Regions from separate parts of the Pseudoalteromonas sp. OF7H-1 genome, predicted to be linked through region 3. Evidence: predicted binding sites of a transcription regulator. Region 3 holds the regulator's gene; each other region holds the start of a gene.
What was found. Region 3 encodes sigma-54, which starts transcription at its own class of promoters, with help from an activator protein. Its sites were predicted from a motif close to GTTGGCACGNNNNTNGNNT; they were not measured.
Positions count from the first base shown of each region.

Region 1 (7,917 bases), on a different contig from region 3:
ATAGCCCAATGGATACATCAACACTCGCAGCGTGCAGCGCAGCCATTTATTTCCGTCAACATGGCAACCATCCCTGAGCAACTGTTTGAGAGTGAGCTTTTTGGTCATACCAAAGGCGCATTCACTGACGCCAAATCAGACCGTGCAGGACGGTTTAAATTGGCGGATCTTGGTACCTTATTTTTGGATGAAATTGGCACTCTTCCGCTTGCACAACAAAGTAAGTTGCTGCGAGTGCTAGAGTCTCGAGAATATGAAGCAGTCGGCTCAAGCGTCACTGAAGTCGCAGACGTGAGGCTCATCAGTGCAACGAATGCAAAATTAGAGCAGTTAATCGCTCAAGCAGAGTTTCGCCAAGATCTTTTCTACCGCATCAATACCTTCACAATCGAAATCCCCCCCTTGCGAACACGTCCTGAAGACATTGAATTATTAGCGGAGCACTTTATCAAAACCCATGGTCAGCGGTATGGAAAAACACAATGTTGGCTTACACCCACAGCGCTAAATCAGCTAAAACAGTACGATTGGCCAGGTAATACCAGAGAGCTTGGGCACTTGCTCGAACGCGCCGTGCTACTAACACAAACGGGTGAAATCGGCCCCGAGCACTTACATATGAGCACGCCTTCACAGCCAAGTGCGAATAATTCCATGTCACTGCCACTCATCACATTGGAGCAAGCAGAACAACAACTGATTACTCAAGCTTTGACTAATACGGCAGGAAACAAACAACAAGCTGCTGAGTTACTGGGGATCACTAAGCAATCACTCTACCGACGCCTTGAAAAATATGCACTTATTTAAAGAACCCTTGGCGCGCTATTTCGTAGGTAAGTTTTTGCTACTCATCGCCATTGAAATTGCGGGAGTGTGTGTCGTCAGTTGGCAAATGGGGATTCGCATACCTATTTCCATGCCTCTACCCACCTTACTCTTAATCGTTGGCCTGATTGTCTGCCAAGGACTATTACTAAAACAGCTTTACAATCGTTGTAAGCTATCGTTTGAACGCTGTGGCTACCAAGCCGAAGCATGGCTTAAACGCGACTTTAGCCTAAAAGCCAAACCGACATTTTCTTCGGGCGTTGTCGCCCAGCTTCACAATCAGCTGAATGCGCTCTCCGATATGCTACAAAGTGAAAAAACCGATGAAGATATGCAATCTTTCCTCGTTGCTGAACTGATCAGTGTGTTAAATACCCCGATGCTTATTTTCGACCAGCGTATGCAACTGTGCTTTGGCAATGACGCCTCCTTTCAATTATTTCAAAGGCCATGGCAAACCCTACGATATAGCCACCCAGAGGCGATAGGGTTAACTCCTTCTCCACAGTGGCATTTTATCGATATACAGAACAACAAGCGCTGGCAAGTGAGACACAGCACCTTTACTCAGCAGAGTCAGTCATATCATCTTGTCGTCTGTATCGATATTCAGCAAGCACTGCGCGATCAGGAGCTTCAAGCTTGGCAACGCTTGATCCGAGTGATTAGCCATGAAATAAGAAATTCCCTCACCCCAGTGTCCGCCATACTGGAACGCCTACAAACTCGCGCAAAAGACCCAAGGGATCACGAAGCATTTAATATCGTACTTGAGCGGTGCTTCCATTTGCAGGATTTTATCCATAAGTACAGCCAGCTCAACCAACCAATAAAAGTAGAGATAAAACGTCTGTCGGGGTTAGAAGTGAGCAAAACCGTTCAAGGCCTTTTCACCGATGTAGCGTGGCAAATTGAACTTTCTCCGGTCTACTTCCATGTTGACCCAACCCTATTTAATCAAGTGCTAATCAATATCATCAAGAACGCCATAGAAGCGAGCCCCGCGGGCTCTGTGCTTACACTGAAGCTATATACCAAAGACAATATTGCTATCTTGGAGGTGCTTGATGAAGGTACCGGCGTTGCCAACCACGATAACTTATTTGTGCCATTTTACTCCACCAAACAAACCGGGGAAGGTATTGGCCTTTACCTTAGCCGCTATTTTGTCGAGCAAATGTCTGGTTCCATTAGCCTTACCAATCGTCAGGATAAACAGGGAGCGATTTGCCAACTCGCCTTTCCTGTGCCACTTAACTGACCCAATATACTCAGTCCAGTTTTTGAATTCTCACGTCCACAATCGGACCTTCCGGTAAAACAAAAACACTAAATACCAACAAAAACAATAGGATAAAATTTGGCATATCGTTTGCTCTCATTAGTTAACCGATTAAAGCAAGGTAACTGATGATGGACGTATTAAAACAAAAACAAGCAAAGCCGCTACATAAGCTAGGACTTGTAATCGCAATCCCCCTAGTGCTGATATTCGCTTGGCTTAGCCTTAAGCTATTCTCAACATCGGACGAGTTCAAATTACCAAGACAAACGATCATTGTTGGACAAGTTAAGCAAGGTGATTTAGATGTTAGCGTTGACGGCTATGGCGTGCTTCGCTCAAATAAACAAAAACTGATCACCACACAAGACCCGGCTACCGTCTATGAAATCTTAGTACGCCCCGGTGGTGAAGTTCAGCCTGATACCATCATTTTGAAGATGCAAGACCCTGATCTCTTACAGCAATTAGAAAGTGCTGAAATGGAGCTAAACCGTCAGCAAGCAAACTTTCGCAGACAAAAACTCGCAAACCAGCGCGAGTTATTAATGGAAGTCGCCACCCTTGCCGAGCTTACCAGTGAGCATCAATCGTTAGTCATGCGCCGAGAAGCTCAGCAAACCCTCAGAGACCAAGGCGTTGTCCCCGCCATTGATGTAAAAACCGCAGAGCTTGAAGAACAGCAGCTGTCAGAAAGAGTACAACTACAGCAAACACGTATAGAACAGCTAAAGCTATTACATTCGGAAGATTTAACCATCTCGCAAGAACTGATCAACCAAGCTCAGTCTCTTTTCGCCCGGTTAAAAGAAAGAGAAGCGAAACTAACAGTCCGAGCAGGTACAGAAGGTGTGTTGCAACGGCTCGCAGTTGAACTTGGACAAAGTGTTGTAGCCGGCCAAGAACTTGCTCAAGTTGGCAGTACCAACGACCTTCAAGCACTGGTCAGAGTATCTCAGTCTAAAGCAGAACAAATTCAGGTAGGTCAATTTGCTACGGTCAATACACGCCGCGAACAAGTGCCAGCGAAAGTCACAAGGATCAGCCCGCAAGTACAAGAAGGTACCATTGAAGTTGAGCTCACTTTTGTCAATGGCGTTCCTGATTCTGCGCGTCCAGAACTTAACGTAGATGCGCAAATTAGCACACATCAGTTGAAGAACGCACTGTATGTTGAACGTCCAAGTAACACTCTATCACACAGCCAGCAGACGCTCTTTGTGTTAAACAATGACATCGCAACCCCTCAGATAGTGTCATTTGGTATTGATGCAGGCAAATTCTTGCAAATTGAAAGCGGTGTCACCCCAAATCAACAAATCATACTCTCTGATACAAGTACTTATAAAAACGCTAAACAAGTACGGATCATTCAATAATAAATCATCATTAGGATACGATTATGAAAGAAACTATTTTAACCATGTCAGGGATCACCAAAATTTTTAGTACCGAAGAAATGGAAACTCACGCATTGCGTGGGATTGACTTGGAAATATATAAGGGTGATTTCGTGTCAATTTGTGGCCCTTCTGGATGTGGTAAATCTACCCTGCTGTCAATTCTTGGTCTGCTAGACATGCCAACAGATGGTAGCTATAAAATTGAAGATCTTGAGGTTAGCCAATTAACTTTAGCGGCGGCTGCACATATTCGAAACGAAAAAATTGGCTTTATCTTTCAGTCATTCAACTTAATTGATGAGCTGACAGTCTACGATAATATCGCGCTGCCATTGCGTTATCGTAAAACCCCGATGAGCAATGCCGATATTGATCACGCTGTAATGAGTTGCCTGACAAAAGTAGATATGGCACACCGCGCAAAACATCGCCCAAACCAGCTCTCAGGCGGTCAACAGCAAAGGATTGCTATTGCCCGTGCACTCGTCGGCAACCCCGCATTACTGCTTGTTGACGAACCTACAGGTAACCTTGACTCAAAAAATGGTGATGCCGTTATGGACATGTTGAAAACGCTAAACCTAGAAGGGACGACATTATGTATGGTGACGCACGATCCTAGATATGCCGATATGGCGACACGCAAACTACACCTTCTAGATGGCAAAATACTGGCCCCCCAAACACACACTAACGCCAACGCAGTCGTTGACACGTTTTAGTCCATGATGGAAGCGAGGAAAGTAATATGCTTGTCAAAGACATGAGTGCCAGTCTGTACTCTCTGAGTAAAGTAAAAGTATTTACCATCACGATTATCTCTACGCTAGCACTCACACTAGGTACGCTCGTGGCGATGTTTAATTTAAACTTTACTATTCTCTCTGCGTCGTTGCCTTACCCCAATGCAGAGCAGCTTTACGTTTCAAAAGCAGTGCACTATATCAAGGATAGAGTGGAGTTTGATGATTTCACTCCGATACCTATGCTGCTTGAGATCTATGAAAATGAAAAAACGCCGGAGTCACAAACCGCCCTCTTTGGCTATTCCGAAGAGGTGATTAGAAGTAAAGTTGAAACGCCGCAAGTCAATACCACTTACACCACCCCTGAATTTATGCCGATGCTAGGATTTACTTTTCACTTAGGTCGTGGACCGAGCGCAGACGAAGGCCTTAATTCAATGCAGCCAGTCGCGGTATTGTCCTATCAAGCTTGGCAAAAATATTATGGTCAAGCAGCCGATATCGTCGGACAATCTATTCAAATAGACCAAGTGAATTTTAAAATCATTGGTGTGCTATCAGAGCAAAATCGCGAACCTGAAATGCTTACTCCAGGCCGTCTGACTGACGTATGGTTACCTTGGGATTATTATTCATTTCAACGCCGCGATGCTCAGCACTGGGGGATCACAGGTCCTAATCGACACGTGTTGATTAAAAAAGCGGGGGCGGTAGACATTCCCACTATCAACCACCAGTTATCCACGCATTACAATAGCCGTTTTAAAACCCAAACAGCCAGCTCTTCTTTTTTTGATGATATGACCATTACGTTGGAGCTGTTACCGCTGCGAGAAAAAATCCACGGTGATAGTGCCAGCAAAACTATTTGGCTACTGTTAGGCGCACTATGCCTGCTACTCATTGCTTGTGCCAACATTGCTAACCTTATTCTAGCCAGAGCAGTAAATCAGCAACGTGATATGGCTATCAAGGCTGCACTTGGCGCTGGACGCGGCCACTTATCGCGGGGCATATTTATCGAGCTCTTAATCCTCACAAGCTGCGCCGCAATGCTTTTCTTCGCGGTGAGTGAGTTATGCTACTACTTACTTAGGCTGGTGGCTGCAGATAGCCTACCTGGCGTACTCAACCTCAGCACAAATTTCATCACGGTTGCCTTGTGCTTAGTTCTTGCCGTGTTATTGGCATCGCTCGGTGCATGGCTCGTGAGCAAACGCATTAACTTTAAGCAACTCAATAGCCAACTTCAAAGCAGCGGAAAAGGCACCGGGATCCAAATCAAAACAGAAACCCGAAAAGCCTTAATTTTTAGCCAACTATTTCTAGCCAGCCTATTATTACTCGCTTGCTCGCAAACTTTTATCAATGCATGGGGGTTACTCAACCAATCACCTAATTTCTCAACCTCTGAGCGCTATGAGGTTGAACTCAACCAACTTGTAGAGCAACGTCCAGCCCGTGAACAAAGAGATGCATTTTATGCTGAGCGCAGACAACAATTACTAGATGTTACCGCTGCGCTCAAACAAAACCCACAATTCAAAGCGGTCAGCTTAACTACTGGCACACCGATTGAATTTGGGCTCAGTACGTTTCTTGCAACTGATTCAGGATTCCAGACGCAGTATTCAGTGTCTGGTAACATCGTTGATGAATCTTATCTGCCGCTAATGGAGATTAGTCTGCTACAAGGCCGCAATTTCACTACTGAAGAAGTCAATAGCCAATCAGCTGTGCTTATTGTTAATCAAGCCTTTGCAGAACAACTTGCGCCACAAGGAGACGCTATAGGTAAACGCTTTTATTGGCTCAATGGCCGTCGTCATATTCAGTATGAAATCATCGGTATTAGTGAAAATTTAGCCATTCCAGATAAGCCTGATACCGCTCGTATGTGGGCTGTGGACAGACTGTCAGCCTATACACCAGCGTTTATTATTCAAACGCACACAGGGCAGCAGATACTTCCCCAATCCATAAACCAAACCATGGCGCAAATATCTACACGCTGGCGCGTTGCTGAAATTCAACCTTTGTCTCAACAGCTATCTAACTCGCTCGCAATTCACCAAGTTGCAGGTTGGGCTGCGCTATCTCTGGCAACCATCACCTTACTGATCGCACTAATTGGCATATATGGCGTACTTAATTACGGCGTTTCTATGCGTCGCTATGAACTCGGAGTGCGTATGGCAATTGGTGCGTCGCCAAAAAGTATTGTACTTGGATTACTAGGAGAAAATACCAAAGTGATCTTTACGGCTCTTGGATGTGCGACATTTGCAACCGTTGCAGCTATGGCTTGGCTGGCAAACTCGGAGGTCATGTTTAGTGTCTCCCTGCTTGGATTCGTATTACCACTGTCGCTTATCATCGGAATTACCGCTGCAACAACTGTATTAGCTGCCAGCGGGGTTATTACTAAGCCCGCATTATACTCGTTGAGAAGTAACTAGCCTAAGCTTCGATAAAATTAACTCCCTGAAGGCAGGGCGTCTCCCTCAAGGCGCCTTGCTTTTTTTATTAAAACACGACCCCAGATCCCCGCTATCGAATTAAATTAATTTTTGCTTTGTTGCGTTTCATAATCTATACCAATACTCCAAACACTTACTCGAAGATAAAGTGACTATCACAGGGAATCGCTTGCACCAACATTGCGCACCATAATGAAACATTTACGCACCAAATTAGTGCACCAAGCTAATCCCTAAATTTCCCAAAAGTTAAAAATCAATATTTATCAAAAACTTAAAAACATGGCACAGATCAAGCTTATCTGTGTGCAATTGCAGTACATTGCAGCAAAAAATAACCCAACGAGTCGGAGGACACATGTCACAATCGGTTTTAGATTTTATTAAAGAGCACGACGTAAAATTTGTTGATTTACGTTTCACAGATACAAAAGGTAAAGAACAACACGTATCGATCCCACATCATCAAGCCGATGAAGACTTCTTTGAAGACGGCAAAATGTTTGACGGCTCATCTATCGCTGGTTGGAAAGGCATCAACGAATCTGACATGGTACTTATGCCTGACGCAGAAAGCGCTAAGCTAGACCCATTCGCAGAAGAAACAACGCTTATCGTTCGTTGTGACGTAGTTGAACCAAACACACACCAAGGTTATGAGCGTGACCCACGTTCAGTAGCTAAGCGCGCTGAAGAGTTCATGCGTTCAACGGGTATAGCAGACACCGTATTATTCGGTCCAGAGCCAGAGTTTTTCTTGTTTGACGATGTTAAATTTAAAACTGATATGTCTGGCTCAATGTACAAAATCGATGCTGAAGAAGCAGCTTGGAACTCAGATAAACACTACGAAGGCGGCAACACAGGCCACCGTCCTGGCGTAAAAGGTGGTTACTTCCCAGTAGCACCGGTAGATTCGTCTAATGATTGGCGTGCAGCTACTTGTTTAGTACTTGAAGAAATGGGCCACGTTGTTGAAGCGCACCACCACGAAGTAGCAACTGCTGGTCAAAATGAGATTGCGACTCGCTTTAATACTATGGTGACTAAAGCAGACGAAATCCAAGAGATGAAGTACGTTATCCACAACATGGCTCACCTATACGGTAAGACGGCAACCTTTATGCCTAAACCAATTGTTGGTGATAACGGTTCAGGCATGCACTGCCACCAAT
Region 1 is NZ_JAKRFX010000015.1:47,398-55,314, forward strand. It holds gene MHN30_RS17400 (sigma-54 dependent transcriptional regulator) at 1-810, shown strand, start outside; gene MHN30_RS17405 (ATP-binding protein) at 797-2,092, shown strand; gene MHN30_RS17410 (HlyD family efflux transporter periplasmic adaptor subunit) at 2,242-3,492, shown strand; gene MHN30_RS17415 (ABC transporter ATP-binding protein) at 3,516-4,238, shown strand; gene MHN30_RS17420 (ABC transporter permease) at 4,265-6,721, shown strand; gene glnA (glutamate--ammonia ligase) at 7,101-7,917, shown strand, end outside.
Region 1: a site for sigma-54 is predicted at 7,024-7,042, ahead of glnA (glutamate--ammonia ligase). Genes of this name have one in related genera too.

Region 2 (7,917 bases), on a different contig from region 3:
GCGAAATTGGTGAGGTAACACGATTTGATGGCCGTAACCTTCAACCTGACGAGCTGAAAAACGTCGATATTCTATTGACTCGCTCAGTCACTAAGGTCAATGAGGCCCTGTTAGCACAAGCCGATAGACTGAAGTTTGTGGGGACTGCGACAATAGGGATTGATCATATTGATAGCTCATTGTTGGCCAGCGCCAATATCTCGTTCAGCAGCGCACCAGGCTGTAATGCGATAGCTGTTGCCGAATACGTGATAAGCGCTCTACTTGCATACGCACAAGAAACCTCCACGGCACTTAAAGATAAAACGATTGCCATCATTGGTGTTGGTAATATTGGCGCGTGTTTAGCATCAAAGCTTAAAGGGCTTGGTCTTACGATATTATTGTGTGACCCAGTCAGGCAGCAAGCAGGGACATTGGATTCACATGTAGCTTTAGATGAAGCCTTGGCTCGCGCGGATATCGTGACATTTCACGTTCCATTAGTTAAGCAGGGCCCGCATAAAACGGTTCATTTACTTGATGCATCGCGGATAGCGGCATTAAAGCCGGGCACGGTGATAATCAATGCAAGCCGTGGAGATGTTATCGATAATCAAGCACTTTTGCATGCGGTAGAGGGTGGGCAAACGCTTGAGCTGATCTTAGACGTTTGGGAAAATGAGCCGAATATTTTGCAGCCATTATTGCAATATACTCGCTTTGCATCTGTGCATATTGCCGGCCATACGCTAGAGGGTAAGGCGCGAGGCACGCAAATGTTATACGAAGCCGTATGCCGAGAATTCGATATACCAGCCAGCAAAACGATTAGTGATTTTCTCCCTAAACCAAGTGTCACTGGCTGTCAGTTGCAAAGCACTGCCAATGAGCAAGATATTGTCAATTTAGCGCATCTTGTTTATGACATTCGTCGTGATGATGGCATCATGAGAAAACAGCTAAACACATTGGGCTTTGATACCTTGCGTAAAGCATATCCCGTGCGTCGAGAATTTAGTACAATTGCAGTCAATAATGACTCACCAATCAGTGAAAAGCTTTACCAACTTGGCTTTTCTGAGCACAAGAGTTAAGTGCTATGGTTGGTATATTACAGAATGAGGAAAAATAATGTCGCAAAAATATAATGTTGCGGTACTTGGCGCAACAGGTCTTGTTGGCAAGCAAATTATCGAATTACTAGCGGAACGAAAATTTCCTGTAGACACATTGTACCCACTCGCGAGTAGCCGAAGCGCGGGTGAAGAGATTGATTTTATGGGTGAAAAAATCGAAGTTCTGGATGTTGAAGAGTTTGATTTTTCTAATGCCCATATCGGTTTGTTTTCAGCGGGTGGTTCCGTGTCGGAGAAATATGCACCAATCGCCGCTGAAGCTGGCTGCATTGTGATAGATAACACCTCACATTTTAGATACGACTTTGATATTCCATTAGTCGTTCCTGAGGTGAATAAAGACAGCCTTGCAGATTTTAGAAATCGTAACATCATTGCTAACCCAAACTGCTCTACAATCCAAATGCTAGTGGCGCTTAAACCAATTTATGATGCCTATGGCATTGACAGAATTAATGTTTCAACATACCAAGCGGTATCTGGCGCAGGTAAAGAAGCGGTAGACGAGTTGGCTAAGCAAACTGCAAACTTAATGAATGCAAGACCGATGGAAAACGAAGTGTTTAGCAAACAAATCGCTTTTAACGTCATTCCTCAAATTGATGCGTTCCAAGAAAATGGTTACACCAAAGAAGAAATGAAGATGGTGTGGGAAACGCAAAAAATCTTGGGCGATTCGAGTGTTTTGGTTAACCCGACTGCGGTTCGAGTTCCCGTGTTTTTCGGTCATGCTGAAGCCATTCATCTTGAAACGCGCATGCCTTATGATCTTGAACATGTTAAGCAGTTACTTGCTGATGCGCCGGGTGTTGAGCTAATTGAAGACGAAAACGATTACCCAACACCGGTAAGTGATGCAAGTGGTAACGATACCGTTTATGTAGGCCGTGTAAGGCAAGATATTTCACATCCATTGGGCTTAAACTTATGGGTGGTATCAGACAACACCAGAAAAGGTGCAGCAACAAATAGCATTCAAATTGCAGAAGCCCTTATAGAAAGCTATCTATAAGCACCCTTTGATATCGCAAAGTAAGCAAAATTTTGCTTACTATTCTGCGTTATAACGGCAAACTTCTGCCAAGAAGTTTGCCGTTAGGTCAAATACTTGACTATTCTTCACCTATATCAACTATTCCAGAATCAGTAAAAAGCATTATAACCATGTTAACTTTCAATACGTTGCAATGGATATTCCAACATATCTGGTTTATAGTTTGCATTTGGAATAGAGCTTGCTTCAAAGCCATAATAATAAAATGTCGTTTAACGGGTGTTAAACATTTGAGTAAAGGATCGGCATGCGCGGTTTAGCCTTATTTAGTATCTTTGTATTCGCACTGATTGCCACACCAGTATATACCCAAGAGGGGGTAGTGCTAAAAGGCCCTAAAGGGGTTGATTATGGGGCTCAAGGTCGGTCAATAGGGCCTATCAGACCCACGGATACATTGTGGCGTATAGCACAAAAAGTGCGACCAGATGACTCGGTCACCATTTATCAGGTGATGAAGGCGCTTTACGATAAAAATCCTAATTCATTTCTAGATAAAAACCTCAACCATATGCAGGATGGGGCGTATTTACGTATTCCTACCATCAATGAAATTCGCAGTGTAAACCCTGAGTTGGCAAAGCAGAAGTCAGATCAAGATGACAAACTTTGGGAAATGAAGCGTAAGGGATTATTGAATCCAAATGCAATAAACGAAGCTGAAAAAAAGGTTACACAAGCTCGTAAAGTCGATGTAGAAGAAGCTAAAGAAGACCTAACTAATCAACTGCGTTCTTTAAAGATGGAACAGGACATGCGCCTGATGGACTTACAAAAAGAGTTCAAATCCTCGGTGCGTAATGTTGAAGAAATCCTATCCGAAAACAATAAATTAAAACAGCAGCTCGGCGCTATTTCTACTGAACTTCAAACGGTTCGTACCCAACTTGGTAAAGACAGCGAAATCCAGCAACAGCTTAAGGCTGTTATTGACTTACAAAATGAAATGATTGACCAGCAGGCAGCTCAGGCAAAAGCGCAAGAAAGTAGCGAGTTAAGCACATTCTTTAGCTCACCAGCTGGCATTGCATTACTTGCCACATTACCAGCGCTACTGGCAATTGCTGGATTAGTAATGTACCTACGCCGAAGAAACCAATCTCAAACGTCGACAGATGACGACGATTTTCTTCCGCAAACACCATCGGTGGCTGCAGGCACTGCGGCGGCGGGAGCTGCAACCGCTGCGACTGCATTTGACCCTGAGCCAGACCCACTTGATATCGGAATGGGCGACGATGAAGACGCACTGGGCGCAAGCGTACAGTTAGATGACGATATCTTACCTGAAGACGATGAGATTACCTTTGACTCACTTGATGACGACTTCGATGAAGGAAGTGATACGTTAGACCAAGATGAATTGGATAGCTTACTAAACGAAGATATTTCGTTTGATGATGATCATGACGAAGACTTTATGCAACAGAGCTTTGACGAGGCTGGTGATGAAGTTTCGCTTGATCTTGATGATGGCCAAGATATTTTAAGTGACAGCGATCTTGATGATTTGTTCAATGAGTCTCAAGATGAAGAAATTGATGTTAGCGATGATGCCCTTGCCGCTCTGAGCGAGGAACTCGCAGATGAGCAAGCGGATGCTGGTGCAAACGATGATGATATCGATTCAATTCTTGATGGTGCGCTAGATGAAGAGCCCGAATTTAGCGGTAATTTTGATAGTGAGAGCTTAGTCGATGCTGATGATATCGATGCGCTACTTGATGCCTCTCAAGATGCTGACGATGATGCATTGCCTGATTTTGAGGAACCAAGCACTGAGCTTGCGGGTGATGATATTGATGCCCTGTTAAATGAAGTGCAAGACGATGCGTTAGCTGAAATTGACGAAGAGTCAGATACGCTCGACGGTGATGATATCGATGCTTTATTGGATGAAGCGCAGGAAGATACGTTGCCGGAATTAGAAGAAGAGTCAGATGCTCTCGCTGGTGACGACATCGATGCTTTATTGGATGAAGCACAGGAAGATACGTTGCCGGAATTAGAAGAAGAGTCCGACGATCTAGCTGGTGACGATATTGATGCTTTATTGGATGAAGCGCAGGAAGATACGTTGCCGGAATTAGAAGAAGAGTCTGATGAGCTCGCTGGTGACGATATCGATGCTTTATTGGATGAAGCGCAGGAAGATACGTTGCCGGAATTAGAAGAAGAGTCTGATGAGCTCGCTGGTGATGATATCGATGCTTTATTGGATGAAGCGCAAGAAGATACATTGCCGGAATTAGAAGAAGAGCCTAGTGATCTTGCTGGTGACGTTACTGATGCTTTATTGGATGAATCGCAAGAAGATACGTTGCCGGAATTAGAAGAAGAGCCTAGTGATCTAGCTGGTGACGATATCGATGCTTTATTGGATGAAGCGCAAGAAGATACGTTGCCGGAATTAGAAGAAGAGTCCGATGATTTAGCTGGTGATGATATCGATGCTCTATTAGATGAAGCGCAAGAAGATACGTTGCCGGAATTAGAAGAAGAGTCCGACGATCTAGCTGGTGATGATATCGATGCTTTATTAGATGAAGCACAGGAAGATACAGTACCTGAGCTGGAAGAAGAATCTGATGAACTGACCAATGACGATCTCGATGCATTAGTTGACGAAACACCAGAAGATGTTTTGCCAGAGCTGGAAGAAGAATCTGATGAACTGGCCGAGGACGAACTCGATGTATTAGTTGACGAAACACCAGAAGATGTTTTGCCAGAGCTGGAAGAAGAATCTGATGAACTGGCCGAGGACGAACTCGATGCATTAGTTGACGAAACGCCAGAAGATATTTTGCCAGAGCTGGAAGAAGAATCTGATGAACTGGCAAATGACGAACTCGATACATTAGTTGACGAAACACCAGAAGATGTTTTGCCAGAGCTGGAAGAAGAATCTGATGAACTGGCAAATAACGAACTCGATACATTAGTTGACGAAACACCAGAAGATGTTTTGCCAGAGCTGGAAGAAGAATCTGATGAACTGACCGATGACGGTCTCGATACATTAGTTGACGAAACATCAGAAGATGTTTTGCCAGAGCTGGAAGAAGAATCTGATGAACTGGCCGATGACGATCTCGATGCATTAGTTGATGAAACACCAGAAGATGATTTTCCGGAGCTGGAAGAAGAATCTGATGAACTGGCAAATAAGGAACTCGATACATTAGTTGACGAAACATCAGAAGATGTTTTGCCAGAGCTGGAAGAAGAATCTGATGAACTGGCCGATGACGATCTCGATGCATTACTAGACGAAACACCAGAAGATGTTTTGCCAGAGCTGGAAGAAGAATCTGATGAACTGGTAAATAACGAACTAGATACATTAGTTGACGAAACATCAGAAGATGTTTTGCCAGAGCTGGAAGAAGAATCTGACAAGTCTGAACTGGAGTCTAAACAGCCTTTAGCTGAGTCTGAGCAAACGGAGTCAGGACACTTGTCGGGTATGTTGGATGAAGAGGATGCTATTCCGGAATCATCTGAAGAACCGGTGGAAGATACATTACAGTCCGATCTAGCCAATGAAGCAGATTTTAGTGATGAAAATGTTCAAGCTGACGAAGACAGCGAATTTGAAGATCCTGATTTAAAAAGTGTTGATGAGCTATTACAGGAGCTTCAAGCCGAAGAACAGTTTGAGTTGGATGCTGAACTTGAAGACGACTTCTCGGATGAAGAAGTTGAAATTGAGCTGGGAGATGATCCACTTAATGACGAAGTGGATTTACTGGCAGAAGAAGAGTTTCTTGACGAAGAAGATCTGCAACCAAGCGCAGAGCTAGAGAGTTACCCTGAGCTGGAGCTCGGCGAAGAACTTGAAACTACTGACTCGCAAAGCGAAACCGAAAAGGCATTATCAGAAGCATTATCCAATGACGCTCAATTTGATATAGAGGACGGGCTTGATGACGATCCTCTCGACGATGAAATCTCTGGCTTTGATGAAGATGATTTGCCTGAATTTAGTGCAGATTTCGACGAAGAGACTTTGCTTGAAGACGAACCAGAAGCACCACTCGACGAAGCTGAAAGTGATGCGCTTGAGTCTGAACCTGAACTGGAAATCGAAGATGAGCTGCCAGAGTTAACTGCAGATTTCGATGAAGAAACTTTGCTTGAAGACGAACCTGAAGCACCGCTCGACGAAGCTGAAAGTGATGCGCTTGAGTCTGAACCTGAGCTTGAAATCGAAGACGAGCTGCCAGAGTTAAACGCAGATTTCGATGAAGAGACTTTGCTTGAAGACGAGCCTGAAGTATCAATCGAAGCAGCGGAAGGTGATACGCTTGAGTCTGAACCTGAACTGGAAATCGAAGACGAGCTGCCAGAGCTAAACGCAGATTTCGATGAAGAGACTTTGCTTGAAGATGAACCTGAAGCGCCAGTCGAAGCCGCAGAAAGCGACACGCTTGAGTCTGAACCTGAGCTTGAAATCGAAGACGAGCTGCCAGAGTTAAACGCAGATTTCGATGAAGAGACTTTGCTTGCTGATGAGCCTGAAGCACCAGTCGAAGCAGCAGAAAGCGATATGCTTGAGTCTGAACCTGAACTGGAGATCGAAGACGAGCTGCCAGAATTAAACGCAGATTTCGATGAAGAGACTTTGCTTGAAGGTGAACCTGAAGCGCCAGTCGAAGCCGCAGAAAGCGACACGCTTGAGTCTGAACCTGAGCTTGAAATCGAAGACGAGCTGCCAGAATTAACTGCAGATTTCGATGAAGAAACTTTGCTTGAAGACGAACCTGAAGCACCGCTCGACGAAGCTGAAAGTGATGCGCTTGAGTCTGAACCTGAGCTTGAAATCGAAGACGAGCTGCCAGAGTTAACAGCAGATTTTGATGAAGAGACTTTGCTTGAAGACGAACCTGAAGCGCCGCTCGACGAAGCTGAAAGTAATACGCTTGAGTCTGAACCTGAGCTTGAAATCGAAGACGAGCTGCCAGAATTAAATGCAGATTTTGATGAAGAGGCTTTGCTTGCTGATGAGCCTGAAGCACCAGTCGAAGCAGCAGAAAGTGATACGCTTGAGTCTGAACCTGAACTGGAAATCGAAGACGAGCTGCCAGAGCTAAACGCTGATTTCGATGAAGAGACTTTGCTTGAAGACGAGCCTGAGCTTGAAATTGAAGAGGCTCTGCCAGAATTAAACGATGAAGATGACTTGGAAACTCTACTTTCTGAGCCACAAACTGAATCTGAATTACCAGAGGTCAATGAAGCCGAGATTGAAAAAGAATTTATGGCTGACTTTACCCAAGCAGACTTCGATGCTCTACTTAGCGAACTGGACGATCCCAGTGACTTTGACGCCGGAAATGCAGAAGATTTTGAAGTCGATTTCGATAGCTTGCTACAAGACGAATTGGTCGCAGGGGAAGCCCAAGCGCTACCTACGGACACCGAAGGTTCAGAAGACTACTTAGAAATTGAAGACCTACTTGAACAAAGCGACGATCTTGATAGCGATGTTGAACCTTACGTTGGCGCAAATATGGACGTTGGGCTTGGCGATTTTGAAGAGCTATTAGCGGGTGAAAATACCACGGATGTTGATTTAGAGGATGAAGGATTCGCCGCTAAATTAGATCTAGCAAAAGCTTACATTGAAATTCAAGATTATGACTCGGCTATATCAACGCTCAACGATGTTATTGAGAACGGCCCAGATTCGGTGCAAGCTGAGGCTAAGTCGCTTAAATCAAGTCTTACAGAGTCTTAATA
Region 2 is NZ_JAKRFX010000002.1:174,942-182,858, forward strand. It holds gene MHN30_RS02900 (4-phosphoerythronate dehydrogenase) at 1-1,076, shown strand, start outside; gene MHN30_RS02905 (aspartate-semialdehyde dehydrogenase) at 1,114-2,130, shown strand; gene MHN30_RS02910 (FimV/HubP family polar landmark protein) at 2,420-7,915, shown strand.
Region 2: a site for sigma-54 is predicted at 2,341-2,359, ahead of MHN30_RS02910 (FimV/HubP family polar landmark protein). Genes of this name have one in related genera too.

Region 3 (7,917 bases):
GCGGCATGTGTTGCTGGCGTACTTAAAAAAGAAGACGATCTAGCGCTTGGTAATATTATTGGCTCGAACATTTTTAATATATTGGCCGTGCTATCCATTGCTGGGATCATTAACCCATCTGTCCTCGACGCCAATATTGCGTCACGTGATATATTTATTATGCTTGGCGCGACACTGCTGCTTATCCTAATGAGCCTCAGCTTAACAGGTCAGCGCCGCATCAACCGCTTGGAAGGTGGCATACTTGTCGCAAGCTTCGTCGGTTATATTTACTACATCATTTAAGGAAGCCTTGTGACAACGAACCTATTTATTGACTCTGCAAATCAAGTTTTTGCTACTGAACTTGCAGCAATAGAAGAAGTGCAACAGTTTGTTGATCAACAATTTGTAAAAGCCTGTGAAATTATGTTTGGCTGCCAAGGTCGCATCATCGTGATTGGCATGGGTAAATCAGGCCACATCGGTAACAAAATCGCAGCGACACTCGCAAGTACTGGCAGCCCCGCATTTTTTGTTCATCCAGGTGAAGCAAGTCACGGCGACTTGGGTATGATCACCAAAGACGATGTGGTTTTGATGATCTCCAACTCAGGGGAAACCCAAGAGGTGATCTCTATCCTACCTGTGATTAAGCGTTTAGGTGCCCCGGTAATCTCTATGACGGGCAACCCGAGCTCTACAATGGCTCGTAATGCGACAGTTCACCTTTGTGTTAGAGTATCGAAAGAAGCCTGCCCATTAGGACTTGCACCCACGGCCAGCACCACAGCTACGCTAGTGATGGGCGATGCGTTGGCGGTTGCGCTACTTGAAGCCAGAGGCTTTACGGCTGATGATTTTGCGCTTTCTCACCCTGGCGGTAGTTTAGGAAGGCGTCTACTACTAACCGTTGCTGATATCATGCATCAAGGGGATGCAATCCCTATGGTCAATAGTCATTGCACAATTAAAGAAGCTTTATTTGAAATGTCAGCTAAAAGTTTAGGTATGACGGCAATCGTAGATGAAAGCTCGCAATTACAGGGTATTTTTACCGATGGTGACTTGCGCCGTATTATCGAACAAAAGGTCGATATTCACACCACCCCAATCACGCAAGTAATGACGGCTAAAAGTACGACTGCACGCGCCGATATGCTCGCAGCTGAGGTACTCAATATCATGGAAACCAAACGAATTAATGGCTTGATTGTGGTAAACGAAAACAACATCCCGGTTGGCGCCTTGAATACGCAAGATTTACTTAGAGCGGGAGTGCTGTAATGCAATTTGAAGATTTATATCAGACGATTTCACCTAAAGCTTGGGAAAAAGCAAAACAAATCAAATTATTGATTTGCGATATTGATGGCGTATTCTCAGACGGCCGTATATACCTTGGTAATAATGGTGAAGAACTGAAAGCATTTAATACCAAAGATGGGTTTGGTATTAAGGCCTTAATTGATAGTGGTATCGAAGTCGCCATTATCACTGGTAGGCATTCACAAATAGTTCAGCAACGCATGACTAGTTTAAATGTAACTTATATTTACCAAGGCCAAGAAAACAAGTTAGTGGCATATGATGAATTGAAGACTAAGCTCAACCTTAGTGATGACGAAATTGCGTATATTGGTGATGATGGTCCAGACCTACCCGTAATGGAACGAGTCGGTTTTGCCGTTGCCGTCAATGATGCACATCCTCTTGTTAAACATATCGCCCATTACACGACCTTGATGCCTGGTGGTTTTGGTGCAGTGAGAGAACTGACTGATCTTCTAATGCTCAGCCAAAATCACTTATTGACTTCCAAAGGATCAAGTACATGACCGTATTACGTGTCATCTTACTCATTGTTTTCGCTTCTTTAATGGTATGGATGTGGTCGCCCATGTTTAATCCATCAGAGGCGGACTCAGCAAAAGAAGATGAACCGTTAGCTAAGCCCGATTATGTTGCAACCACGCTTCAGCAAACGACCTATAGTGAAAATGGCTTATTAAACTATCAAGTAACTGCTGATAAGATGGAGTTGTATCAAGATCTTGGCTTTAGTCACTTTGAAAAGCCTATTTTCACCTTATATAACGGTGAGCAGAATTGGCAAATAAGTGCATTAGAAGCAACACTGTACGAAAACAATACCTTGATACTGGAAGGCAATGTGCTGGCAAAAAATTTAACGCCTAACGCCATGATCACCGATATCAATGCCGATAATGTAAGAGTTGAAATTAAGCAAAAATTGATGAAATCGGAACACCCTGTCGTTATCACCGGTCCTAGTCTTAGGATCACGGGTAAAGGGCTGCATGCGGATCTACAAAAGCAAGTGATCGAACTCATCAACCACACAAAGACAATTTATTATGACCAGTAAAATCATTAACAAACTAGTTTTCATCGGCTTGCTTGCAAGTTCTACTTTAGCAAATGCTGCAGAACAAAATGAAGTCATTATTGATGCTGGCCGTCAGCAAGCTCAACTGCAAAGCAACATCGGTATTTTTGAACAGAATGTTGTTATTATTCATGGCAACAGAAAAATAAATGCCGATCGCCTAGAAGTCCACCGCCGCGCGGAGCTTGGTACTAACAAGCAACTGCTTGTTGCAACTGGCAGCCCAGCTATTTTCAGCGAACGTCAACCTGATGGTAATTTGCTAGAAGCCAAAGCAAACGAAATTCGTTACGACGTTGCGAAAGGCACCTTAGTCATTTCTGGCGATGCGGAAATCAATCAAACTGGGCAAAAAATCAATGCGCAAGTCATCACCTATGACATTGAAAAGCAATTGATCAGTGCTGAGCGCTCAGACCAAGAAGATTCTCGGGTAAGAACCATCCTTGTTCCTGTTGATGACAAAAAAGACGCAAAAGATAAAAAAGCGCAGGAAGAAGGTAACAATTAATGAGCGAGCTCAAAGCAACTGGTCTAGCAAAGAGTTATAAAGGTCGTGAAGTCGTCAAAAATGTTGGCTTAAGTGTTAAGGCTGGCAGCATTGTAGGCTTATTAGGACCAAATGGTGCAGGTAAAACCACTACGTTCTACATGATTGTAGGGTTAGTACCAAGCGACAAAGGTTTTATTCAGATTGATGATGAAGATATCACTTTGCTACCGATGCACAGCCGCGCGCGACTTGGTATTGGCTATCTACCGCAAGAGTCTTCAATCTTTAGAAAACTCACGGTCTATCAAAATTTGATGGCGATTTTAGAAACTCGAAAAGACTTATCTAAAGTTGAGAGAGAAGCTGAACTAAACGAGTTACTTGACGAATTTAATATTCAACACATTCGCGACTCACAGGGCATGGCATTGTCGGGAGGCGAAAGAAGACGCGTAGAGATTGCTCGCGCTTTAGCCGCTAATCCTAAGTTTATCCTGTTAGATGAACCTTTTGCTGGTGTTGATCCTATTTCGGTGTTAGATATAAAGACAATCATAGAGCACCTAAAAAACCGCGGTATCGGTGTGCTAATCACCGATCATAACGTTAGAGAAACGCTGGACGTATGTGAAAAAGCCTACATCGTTTCACATGGTGAGTTAATCGCTGCAGGCACGCCAGAACATGTTTTGGCAGATCAAACCGTAAGAGATGTCTACCTAGGCGAACAATTCAAGCTATAGTTAAGACGTAGTATTAATAACTGTTAAAAAGGATTGTTAGAGATACATGAGGCAATCATTACAGCTGCGCATGGGGCAGCAACTTACAATGACTCCACAACTGCAACAAGCCATTCGCTTGCTGCAGCTTAGTACATTGGATCTGCAACAAGAAATACAAGAAGCATTAGACAGCAATCCATTGTTGGAAGTGGAAGAAGGTGATAATACTGACGGCGAAAACGCTGACCAACACAGCCAAGAAAAGAGCAGTGCTGACGACAATCAAGATTCAAGCGATGAAGCGCAGGTTAGTGACTATGAAATAGACTCAGATACCGCCATGAGCAAAGACACTGTCAGTGATGACCTTGCCATGGATGTCACTTGGGATGAGTATATGAGCGCAGCACCCGCTGCAAGCTCAGGCCCACTTCCCGATGACGATAATGTTTATCAAGGGGAAACCTCTGAATCTCTCCACGACTATCTCATGTGGCAACTTGAGCTGACACCATTTAGTCCAACAGATAGAGCGATTGCGATTGCGATTATTGAAGCGGTCGACCTGTCAGGCATTTTAACACTGTCTTGCGAAGACATTTTAGAAAGCATTAATGATGAAAGTAGCGAAGAGCCTATCGAGCTGGATGAAGTCGAAGCCGTGCTCAAACGTATTCAGCTTTTCGATCCTGTCGGTATCGCAGCGCGCAGTTTACAGGAATGCTTGTGTATTCAGCTAAATCAATTCGCCCCAGATACACCATGGATTGCCGAAACGAAAATGATCCTGACAGAGCATATCGACTTGCTTGCCAGCCGTGACTATCGAACTTTGGCTAAGAAAACGCGCCTTAAAGAAGCCGATCTCAAAGAGGTCATGACGTTAATTCATAGCCTTAACCCAAAACCAGCGGCAAGCATTATTCATGAAGAGCCTGAATATGTGATCCCTGACGTATCAGTGAAAAAAGTAAAAGGTCGCTGGGTCGTAGAGCTAAATCCTGATGCTATGCCTAAAATAAGAGTAAACGACCATTACGCTGCGATGTCTAGAACGGCGAAATCCAGTACGGATAGTCAGTTTATTCGCTCACATTTACAAGAAGCAAAGTGGTTTATTAAAAGCTTAGAAAGCCGAAATGATACATTATTAAAAGTTACCAATTGCATTGTGCAACAACAACAGGCATTCTTTGAACATGGCCCCGAAGCAATGCGCCCTATGGTGCTAAATGATGTTGCTGAAATGGTTGAGATGCATGAGTCCACAATTTCCCGTGTGACAACACAAAAATACATGCATACACCTCGGGGAATATTTGAGCTGAAGTATTTCTTCTCTAGCCATGTAAGTACAGAAAATGGAGGTGAGTGCTCCTCTACAGCAATTAGAGCACTTATCAAAAAGCTGATAGCTGCAGAAAATACCGCGAAGCCATTGAGTGACAGCAAAATTGCAGATATCTTAGCTGAGCAAGGAATTAAGGTAGCGAGACGTACGATTGCAAAATATCGTGAATCCCTAGCCATTCCACCGTCAAATCAGCGTAAAAGCTTGATATAAGACGTAAAACCCAAGAAGGAAAAATGCTTATGCAACTAAATCTAACTGGTCGCCATGTAGAAATTACTGACTCATTAAGAGACTATGTCACCAACAAGTTTGCGAAGCTAGAAAGGCACTTTGATCATATCAATAACGTGCATGTGATCCTTGATGTCGAGAAACTAGTACAAAAAGCAGAAGCAACATTACACGTAAACGGCGGCGAGCTATTTGCATCAACAGAGCATCAAGATATGTATGCCGCAATTGATGGCCTTATCGACAAGCTAGATCGTCAAGTTATTAAACACAAAGAGAAGCTCACTCGACACTAAGATGAAATTAAGTGAATTAGTGAACAAGGACTGCAGTAAAGCTGCGGTCCTTTTTAATAGCAAAAAACGTATTTTAGAATACATCAGCGAACTGGCTCATAGCCAAATTCCAAATACCAGTCAGCATGCTATCTTGGACGCTTTAATGGCGCGAGAGAAATTAGGCAGCACAGGGATCGGTAAAGGCATTGCCATTCCCCATGGTCGACTTGAAGGTTTGGATAAAATCCTTGCAATGGTGCTTGTCAGCGAGCAAGGGATCCAGTTTGAAGCCATAGATAAGCAGCCTGTCGATATTTTTGTCGCGTTCATCGTACCCGAAGGTGATAATCAACAGCACCTGAAGACCTTAGCGGCGATTGCTGATACACTCAAAGACAAGTCTTTCTGCAAAATGCTTAGGCAAGCAAAAAGTGACGATGAGTTATATGCAGTGATCCAAGGTGAACTTGATGAGTGATGAAGAAAAAGGACTCGAGCTTATCATTATCAGTGGCCGCTCAGGCTCTGGTAAATCTGTAGCGCTTCGAGTATTGGAAGACTTAGGCTACTATTGTGTAGATAACATTCCGGTCAATTTGCTGCCGTCTTTAGTCCGCAGCGTTTCGGACAATTATAATAAAATAGCAGTCAGTATTGATGTCAGAAACTTACCTAAAGAACAGGACGAGTTTAACGACATTCTTGAATACTTACCAGGCTTTGCCAAACCTACCCTGTTTTATTTAGACAGTGACGATCAAACCCTGATAAAACGCTTCTCAGAAACACGCCGTTTGCACCCTCTTTCACTGCATAATCTTCCACTAGATGTTGCAATAAAGAAAGAACGGGAATTGTTAGACGTATTGATCACTCGCGCCGATTTTCTCATTGATACTACAGGCCTGAGCGTTCATCAACTTGCAGAAGATATCCGTGAAAAAATCTTAGGTAAAAAAGACAAACAACTCATTATTACCTTTGAATCTTTCGGCTTTAAACACGGCATCCCAAAACAAGCGGATTACGTTTTTGATGCGCGCTTTTTGCCCAATCCACATTGGGAGCCTGAGCTTAAGCCGCTAACTGGCTTAGATCAGCCAGTCAAAGACTATTTGTCGAGTCACAGCATAGTGCAAAAGTTTACTTGGCAGATCCAAACCTTTGTACAAACTTGGTTACCACACTTAGAGCGTAACAATCGCAGTTATCTAACGATTGCAATAGGATGTACAGGTGGGCAACATCGCTCGGTATACTTAGCGCAAACCATTGGCGAGCGTTTTGCTAAAACCCATCCAAACGTCAAAATCCGCCACCGTGAGCAAGAGGGTTAAATGTTAGAAGATACGTTTTTAATCCAGAATAAACTCGGCCTGCACGCCCGAGCGGCAACAGTTCTTGCACAATTAGCGACCCAATTTGATGCCGAAGTGACCTTATATCAAGGAGACAAAAGTGCAGCTGCTGACAGCGTACTAGCGCTGTTGTTACTTGAAAGCAGCCAAGGGAAAGAAGTCCGAGTGGTTTGTGAAGGTCCTGATGCTCAGTATGCACTAGACGCCATTGGCGGACTAATAGAAAATAAATTTAATGAATCCGAGTAACTTGGGCTACTAGCACCAAAATAGCACTAAGGTCTGATTCATTTATTCCCTGCTAATCTCCCCCTCCGTAACCAGACAGGTCTAATACCAATTAGTCTTAATACTTACTCAGTTTGAAGGAGCAAATCTGACGCTAACTGTGTTAAAAATCTCCCATTTTGAACAACTAAATAGCAAAATTTTCGCCGTGTTATCGACAAGATTTTCTCGCTTCAAAATAGATCACTTAATTAAGCGAATTGGTATAATAAGTCTCTCATAATTAAGCGTAAACCTTGGTAGTTCTCAATAAACTGAGTTACACTGTAATACCAATTTAGGTTTCTTTCGTGCAGTAAAGCGAGTTGCCGAGAAAATCCAACTTTATCGTTGCGTACACCTTTGACGTGTATTAACGGTAGCAACCCACCAGCAGAAACAACACGAATAAAATTCAAATTAAGAAATTGGTTTCTGCGATAAAGTAAATGAATTAGGTTAACTAAATCACGTTAGCCAACATTATTATCAAAAAGGATGCCTATGCCTGAAGTATTTGAACAAGACTACACACTGGAACAACTCCAAAAGGTAACTAAAGCCTTAAACAGTGGTCAGTTTGTTCAAGTTAGGCGTATGCTCGCAGAAACAGCTCCTTGTGACACAGCACTGCTTTTAGAATCATCTCCTCATAAAGTTCGCTCTATGCTGTGGCAGCTCGTTGACCCAGATATCCAAGGGGATGTCTTAGAGGAACTGTCAGAGGACGTAAGACTTGGGATCATCGCCCAGATGGAGCCGGAGCTAATTGCTGCCGCTACAGAAGACATGGACGACGATGACCTTGGTGATGTCCTAAGA
Region 3 is NZ_JAKRFX010000018.1:43,760-51,676, reverse strand. It holds gene MHN30_RS19125 (calcium/sodium antiporter) at 1-285, shown strand, start outside; gene MHN30_RS19120 (KpsF/GutQ family sugar-phosphate isomerase) at 295-1,266, shown strand; gene kdsC (3-deoxy-manno-octulosonate-8-phosphatase KdsC) at 1,266-1,817, shown strand; gene lptC (LPS export ABC transporter periplasmic protein LptC) at 1,814-2,368, shown strand; gene lptA (lipopolysaccharide transport periplasmic protein LptA) at 2,358-2,900, shown strand; gene lptB (LPS export ABC transporter ATP-binding protein) at 2,900-3,625, shown strand; gene MHN30_RS19095 (RNA polymerase factor sigma-54) at 3,672-5,171, shown strand; gene hpf (ribosome hibernation promoting factor) at 5,201-5,488, shown strand; gene ptsN (PTS IIA-like nitrogen regulatory protein PtsN) at 5,490-5,948, shown strand; gene rapZ (RNase adapter RapZ) at 5,941-6,807, shown strand; gene MHN30_RS19075 (HPr family phosphocarrier protein) at 6,808-7,077, shown strand; gene mgtE (magnesium transporter) at 7,600-7,917, shown strand, end outside.

Region 4 (7,917 bases), on a different contig from region 3:
CTGGCACTACTTCATCATCATTATACGGTCTAATGTCAGCGTATTTATCCACTCTACTTCTCAAATTGTCGGATTAACGAATACTGGAACGCATTCTATCGTGTCAAATAAACAGACGCTAAGCATTTCATGTCTGACCACCAAGGCAATATACCAAGTTGGAACAATACATGCTTAAGCGTCATGCAATTGTAATACGGTAAAAAGTACCACAATAGTTTATCTTCTAACAACTTTACCTAATTTGAGTATAGCTAATCTTAGTAACAGTGCTGCTAATAATGCGCCCATTGATACTGTTAACCAATGTGGTAGCACTTCGTGTTCTTCACCTATCATTGGCGTTACCACAAAACCGTAAGTATTAACTAAGTAATCAGTTAAATAGCCAAAGATAAGTGCAACCCCAATGACGCCGCCTAGGTAGGCAAACACGGCTCGACGCCCTAACTCTTTACCAACTACCCCAATTGTGGCGATGTTAGTTGCAGGACCTGCGAGCATAAATACCAATACCGCACCGGGTGACACACCTGCCAGTAATAAACCCGCAGCGATTGGAGTTGACGCAGTGGCGCAAATATACATTGGGATACTGATAAGGATAACCACTAGCATGGCGATAATACCGTCGCCCCACTGAGATAAGAAAGACTCAGGCACAAAGGTTTGCACTAACGCTGCAAAGAATAAACCGATAAGAAGCCAAACTGCAGTGTCAGACAGTAATTGATTACAGCTGAACTTAACAGCTTCTACAATTTTACCAAAAATCCCTTGGTTTTCAGGTACAGGAGCAGGCTCACAACAATTTGTCGTGGCTGATGCAGAATCGCAACAACTGGTTACGGTAGGCTCCGTAGTATCACAACAAGACATATTCGCCCCTGCCATTGCTAATTGCGGGCCTGCAGGCGCACAGCAGCTTGAGCTTACTTTTACGGTTTCCACTTTAGTACTGGCGCAACAGCTATCATGGCTGTGATGCTTTTCAGCAGGCTTTGGCTCTGAGTGATGATTAGCGTCACAACAACCGCTAGTCGCGCTTGGTTCTTCTGAGGTATTTAGGTGCTTTAGCGCCACAGGCTTATCATCTTTCTCACTACCAACGAGCAACCCAGCCGCAATTGCGCTAACCACAGCCGCAATTGGCCTAATCACCGCCATAAAAGGACCAAGTAGCACATAAGAAACCGAGATAGAATCCACTCCAGTTTCAGGCGTTGAGACTAAAAATGCGGTTGTCGCACTTTTCGAGCCCCCTGCTCTTCTCAGTCCCACCGCAGCAGGAATAACGCCGCAAGAGCAAAGCGGCATAGGCGCCCCAATCAGCGCTGCCTTTATCGTCGTCCAAAAACCTTCTTTCCCTAAATGCTTTTGCAACAAATCTTTTGGAATAAATACATTAAGTAGCCCGGCCAATATTAGACCAAGCAGTAACCACGGTGCAGATACTAAAAATAGCTGCCAAAAATTTACTATCAGTTCATTCATCGATAGCCTCCAAGGCCGTTAAAATCGAGCAGCTCACTGCCGCTTCCTTACCGCCGCAGCATTGCTCTGCTAGCGTCGATAACGATTGTTCAAATTTTTGTAACTCAGCGATCCGCGCTCTCACTAAATCCCGTTTAGTGATAGTCAGCGTTTTCACTTCTTCACAACTGTGCTGATGCTTTTCAAACTTTATCTTCAGCAAGTCTTGCACTTCTTTGAGGCTGAACCCCACTTCCTTCGCGCGAAGAATAAAGCGCATTTGTTTTTCACTTTGCTCATCAAACAACCGATACCCGCCCTCGCTCCTTGTGCAAGGGTGTAGGAGATCGTTTGCTTCATAATACCTTAACGTGTCAGTTGATACGTTAAGCCGCTTTGCCAGCTCACCAATCTTTACCACTTTACACTCCCAAGTCCTGAAGATTATCCTAGTCGACATCACAAGTATAAACCTTAGAGTTAACTCCAAAGTCAAGAAAAGGATAAAAATAATGCAAATCGTGGTATTAGACGCTAAAACCCTTGCAGGAACCGATCTTTCTCCCATTGCCAAACTAGGCACATTAACGTCTTACGACACCACACCCAGTGAGGACATCATCACACGCTGTAAAGATGCAGCAGTCATCATCACCAATAAAGTACAGTTAACTGAACAAGCAATCGCGGCGTTACCACAATTACAATTGATTTGTGTTGCGGCCACAGGCGTCAACAACATCGACTTAGCAGCTGCAAAAGCCCATCAAATTGCGATAGCCAATGTGGCTGGTTACTCCACCCCTTCTGTAGTGCAGCACACCTTTACTATGCTTGGTAACTTAATGACAAATATTCATCGTTATCAGCAAGACTGCCATGCAGGGCTTTGGCAACAAAGTGACATGTTTTGTCGTTTGGATTACAGCATCAACGAAATTGCAGGCAAAAACTTTGTGATCGTAGGCCATGGAACGTTAGGAGAAGCCGTTGCAAAAGTCGCACAAGCATTTGGAGCTCAGGTAATTGTTGCCGAACGTAGGGGCGTAACTGAGGTTAGATCAGGACGAATGGCTTTTGAAGAAGCACTGCAGATTGCGGATATTGTATCGATTCACTGCCCGCTTACCGCTGAAACAGAAAACCTGATTTCAAGTGCTGAGTTCGCCCTACTTCCAAATCATGCCTATATTATCAACACCGCAAGAGGCGGAATAGTCAATGAGCATGCGCTGGTCGATGCACTAACTAACAAACAAATAGCTGGTGCTGCTGTGGATGTCCTCACTCAAGAGCCGGCGCAAGCAAGCAATCCTCTCGTTCAATACCAAGGGGAAAACTTGCTTTTAACACCGCATACGGCATGGGCAAGTAAAGAGGCCATCGAACGTTTAGTCGGCGAAATTGCCATTAATATTGAAAGTTTTGTGGCTGGGACAACGAGAAACCGAGTGGTCTAGATTATTGTTTTAGTGAGTGATATCACTAAATGTTAGTGAAAACCATCAACTATAAACTGATTAAAAACCAGCAACAAACTGATATTTATAAACTTTATTAGTTGGCAAAGAGTTTGCAACTCTTGTGATAATTCAAGCAAAAACAAATGGCTGTTTGCATTATTTGCTCAGCAACAAAATTAAAAAGGAAAACAACAATGAAAAAATTAATGTTAGTGGCTGCGCTTAGCTCTACTCTATTATCAGGCTGTATCGTTGCTGTATCCGACGGTGAAGTAGAGCACAGTTGGGCTTCTGAATACAACTCGTCTAACTGGGAACATAAACAGCGTAAAAATCGTGACAAGATTGCCAACCTTGAAATGGGCGCGTCTTACTCATCAGTAAAAGACATGTTTGCAACCCCTGATTTTAGCGAGTTGGTGTCAAAAGACGGCGATAACTATCAAGTGCTGTACTATGCAACCAACAGTAAACACTCAGACGGCAAAGTAACAAAAGATGAGTGCACGCCATTGGTATTCAAAAATAACCAACTGGTTGGCTTTGGCGACAACGCATTAAAGCAAATTCAGTAAGACTTTATCGCACCAAGGATGGTGAATAATCAGAGTAAACTGACGCACAGTTGTGTGTGGCCAACTCCTTATTTTCTTGTCATCTTAATAAGTTAAAAACAAAACAGAGCCAAACTTTAATAACCCAGCCTATTAAGCTGAACTGTCCTCTGATACCAGCTCATACCTATACTTCCATTCGAAATAGGCAAGCATGATGACAAACATAGCTTCACAAACAATAAAAGCAATACCAATTAGACTTGCAACGTTAAAATACTGAACAACCACTCCAGCGCAGACTAGCGCCCAAAAAAGATTGCCGAACACTAAAAGCTGCAAATGTTTTATGTTCTTCGCTTTTTGAATGGCAAGGCTAAAAGAGTACGCGCCATACAACAGATTTGATAATGCGATAAAGATAATGGTTTGTTCAGGTATATGATAGATCGCACCAATCATTGAGTGGAAAAGCAATACGATTAATCCCACGGATATAGCCGCGATACAGTCCACCCAAATTATTTTACGCCGTATATCCATAGAATAAACCTAACACCACACCAAAAGGCACAACATACTCGGTTAAAGATCTATAAAGCATGAGCATAGCCAAGCTTTATGCAGTGCACTTATGGTCTGAATGCGAATATGCTTTCGCTCCTGTATATGGCTTTAGATATTTATAGCGCTTTAATAAATACCGTGCTTTGCTGCTTTTGGGCAACGGCAAGGGCGCTATCGGCCATTTTTATCAGCTCACTAAGCTCACTACTACAGTGATTTTCAATATGAACTGCACCAATGCTAACGCTCACATGCGCACATATCGGTGAAGCAATATGGGGGATTTTTAACGCATTAACCGAGTCGTGCAGCGCTTCTGCTATCTCATTAATTACGTCGATATTATGCTGAGTTAGTACCAACGCAAAACGAGTACCATCAAAACGGCCAATAAATAAAGAACGTCGGGTAGCGCCTTCTTCTAGCGCTTTGGCGACCTTAAATAAACAATCATCACCGTGCATGTAGCCATAATGCTCATTAAACGTTTTAAAATAGTCCACCTCAACCAGCATAACGGTAAACGCACTGCCATCAGCTTTTGCGCTTTCTAATGCTGATTTCATCGCTTCATCTAGATATCTACGATTGGGCAACTCCGTTAAACCATCGATAGAGGCTAGCTTTTCTAGCAGGTCATTTTTCTTTTTTATTGCTAAATGGTTTTTGATTCTGGCTTTTACAATCAAAGGGTTAAAGGGTTTAGTAATATAATCCACAGCCCCTAACTCCAAACCTCGCGCTTCATCTTTAAAGCTCACACTACCAGAGATCACGACAACGGGAATACCGTAAGTGCTCGCATCCTTTTTTAGGCACTCTAAAACAGAAAATCCAGCGCCGTCAGCCATTAACACATCTAAAATAATAAGGTCTGGTTTACTTGCTTTTAGTTCATCAATACATAATTTAGTGTCAGTGCTATGGGATAACCGATGGCCGTCACCTAATGTATTGCTTAGGACCATCTTATTTATTGGGTCATCATCAATAATAAAAATGTGCTCAGCTTGCTGCATCTTATGACGCTACCTTTTTAGCTCGATAAAGCACACCACCTGTGAAAGTGCATTTGTTAACACATCCAAGTCAGTGCGATTTGTTATTGTTGTGATCGTTTTGCTTTGCGTTTCAAGGTCTTTTGCAACTTTCGCTAGTCGCTTAAAGCCCAGACCTGCAGCAGCGCCCTTAATTCCGTGTGCTAACTCGAATAATGCTGAACCTTGCTCTATTTCAGCAACCTGTTCTAGGTAATCATGGCAAAGTTTAGCAAATTTATCTAACATTGTTTGCAAAAACGTTTCATTTTGCATCATTTGTGATAAAGCAAACTCATAATCAAAAAAGGCTTCTTCTGTTTTATCCGACTGGAAAATATTACTTGCCAATGCCTTGCACGCCTGTGTGCTATTAATTGGTTTTACCAAATAATCATTCATGCCAACGGCTGTGGCTTTCGCCCGCTCTTCTTTGCTTGCATTGGCGGTCAAGGCGATAACGGGAAGCTCAGTTTCAGACCACACGGCTCTGATCTGCTTGGTCGCTTGATAGCCATCAATATTTGGCATATGGATATCCATCAGGATGATATCGGGTTGCAGTGAGCGGCAAACTTCCTCAATATGTTCGGCGCTTTGGAGCCCTACGGTAGAAATACCATTCTGCTTCAACATATTTTCAGTAATATCTAAATTTAAGTTGTTATCGTCGACCACCAAGCAAAGTGCACCGGCAACCTGCATACACACGTTGTCGACGGTTTGCGTCATATGGGCAAATTCAGCAAGCCAAGTATAAGCTGATTGGTAAAACACACTTTGATTAAGCGCAATATGGTTACTTTGCTCAGGAAACTCCCCTTCACAATGCAGTAGTAATGCGGTATTTCCAGGTAGCGCATAAGCGGGGTCAAGCGCTGCTTCTGGTGGAATAACAACAATAGACTTGTCGAGCTGAGCATGCATCCCGTGCAATCGCTCAACAGATAAAGGTTCCGCAAGACCTGAAAAATAGCTTGGTAAGCTATGTGCTTCGGTGATGAGACAGTAGACTTCTTTGTGACTATCCACAACTGGACAAGCGCCTTTATCTAGCACCAATTCGAAGAAAAAGCAGCTTCCTTCGTTCGGGGTTGAGTTAACCGCAATATCGCCACCTAAGAGTGCAACTTCTTGCTTCACAATCGCAAGCCCCAAACCAATGCCTTCGTGACGACGTGTGAAGCTTTCATCACCTTGGGTAAATGCATCAAAAAGGTGTTCAATTTCTTGCGATTTGATCCCAACGCCAGTGTCCCAAACAGCAAACTTTATGGTTTGTTTTGCAGCTCTATCATTAGTTAACGTTACTTTCAGACCCACCTTACCATGGTTGGTATACTTTACGGCGTTACCAAGTAGGTTTACTAAGATTTGCTTTACTTTATCTTCATCACTGTAAAGGTAAGGCCAAACTTGAGGGTCGACCTGTAACTCAAACTCCAAGCCTTTTTGTATACATAAAGGCTTAATCAGTGATTCTATAGTGGTAAATACATGGCAGGTTTGAAATGTCTCGTATTGAATTGTGCCTTGATGACTTTCTACTTTGGCAAACTCTAAAATACTGTTGAGCATGGTAAGCAGCTCGTTTGCAGCCCCAGAAAGCTGCTGCAATTTTTTACTCTGAACTCGAGTCAGCGCCTCACTTTTGATCATATCCGCCAGACCTAATATGGCATTAATTGGCGTTCTAATTTCATGGCTGATATTCGCGATAAAGCGGCTTTTGGCAAGCGTTGCGCGCTCAGCATCTTGCTTCGCTAACAGCAGACCAGTGATATTTTGAATATGGATCACGTAATACTTAGGGCGCTTATTTTTATCCCAAACTAAAGAAATACTCAATTGTAACCAGCGGTGCTTACCCGACTGTGAAATCATGTGCTCAACGACTTTCTTTTGCTCTTTTAATAGCCCAGCCAAGACAGGCTTCAGCTCTTGCCAGTTTTGTTCATCAAACAAGCGTTCCAGCTGCTTTTCTCCGGTATTCTTATCAAGTGATAAGTAACGTTTGGCAGCCTTGTTCATCTCCAAAATTTTACCGCTGATCGCAGCCAAAATAACGCCATTAGGTGCAAACTCAGTCGCTGCCCTAAAGTTTTCTTCAGAGTCTCTTAGGGCATTATATGCCTCTTGTGCGGCAGTAATATCTCTCGCAACCCCCAAACAACCGATGAGCTTTCCTGTTTCCGATTTCAATGGCGTAATAGTCAAAAAGTAGGTATTTGCCCCAAGGACAAAATTAGTTGCCACTTGTTCTTGCGAGCGCTCCATCGCCGCTTCTTGCTCAAGTAAAATGGTTAATCCAGATGTCACTTCAGGTTGTGTTTTCGCAACTAAATCCGACTTATCAACCCCCATAAACTCTTCAAACGCGCGATTACAGCCTATGAATGAACCGTCTATATTTTTGAAATAGATAATATCGGGCACAGAGTCAAGCACTGCATTTAGCAAAGCAGCTTGACGCTCTTTTGCCTCAAAGCTTTGCTTTAATGCCTGTTGTTTACGCTTAATTTCGTCGTCTAGTTCTTGATTATGTTGCTTAAGGGCATGCATTAAGCGCGATTTTTGCTCCACCACCTGTTTGATTTGTATAAACCAAGGTTGCCATTCTGAGGGAATAGGATAGTTTAAAGTGGCTTGTGGTGTATGCTCTTGCAAAGATAGATAATTCACAAAATGCTTTAGAGGTCGGACAAATATTTGTCCGCTTAACCATACAATAGTCACAAAGGTAAAAAGAATAAAAAACAGTAATAGTGCAAGTTCGAGCAAGATCTCCCGCTGTAGCGGAGCGGCAAACTGCTCATAGCTTTC
Region 4 is NZ_JAKRFX010000001.1:93,572-101,488, reverse strand. It holds gene MHN30_RS00470 (1-acyl-sn-glycerol-3-phosphate acyltransferase) at 1-52, opposite strand, end outside; gene MHN30_RS00465 (SO_0444 family Cu/Zn efflux transporter) at 220-1,494, opposite strand; gene zntR (Zn(2+)-responsive transcriptional regulator) at 1,487-1,894, opposite strand; gene MHN30_RS00455 (D-2-hydroxyacid dehydrogenase) at 1,986-2,933, shown strand; gene MHN30_RS00450 (DUF3192 domain-containing protein) at 3,131-3,511, shown strand; gene MHN30_RS00445 (hypothetical protein) at 3,644-3,982, opposite strand; gene MHN30_RS00440 (diguanylate cyclase) at 4,174-5,076, opposite strand; gene MHN30_RS00435 (response regulator) at 5,086-7,917, opposite strand, start outside.
Region 4: a site for sigma-54 is predicted at 3,034-3,052, ahead of MHN30_RS00450 (DUF3192 domain-containing protein). Genes of this name have one in related genera too.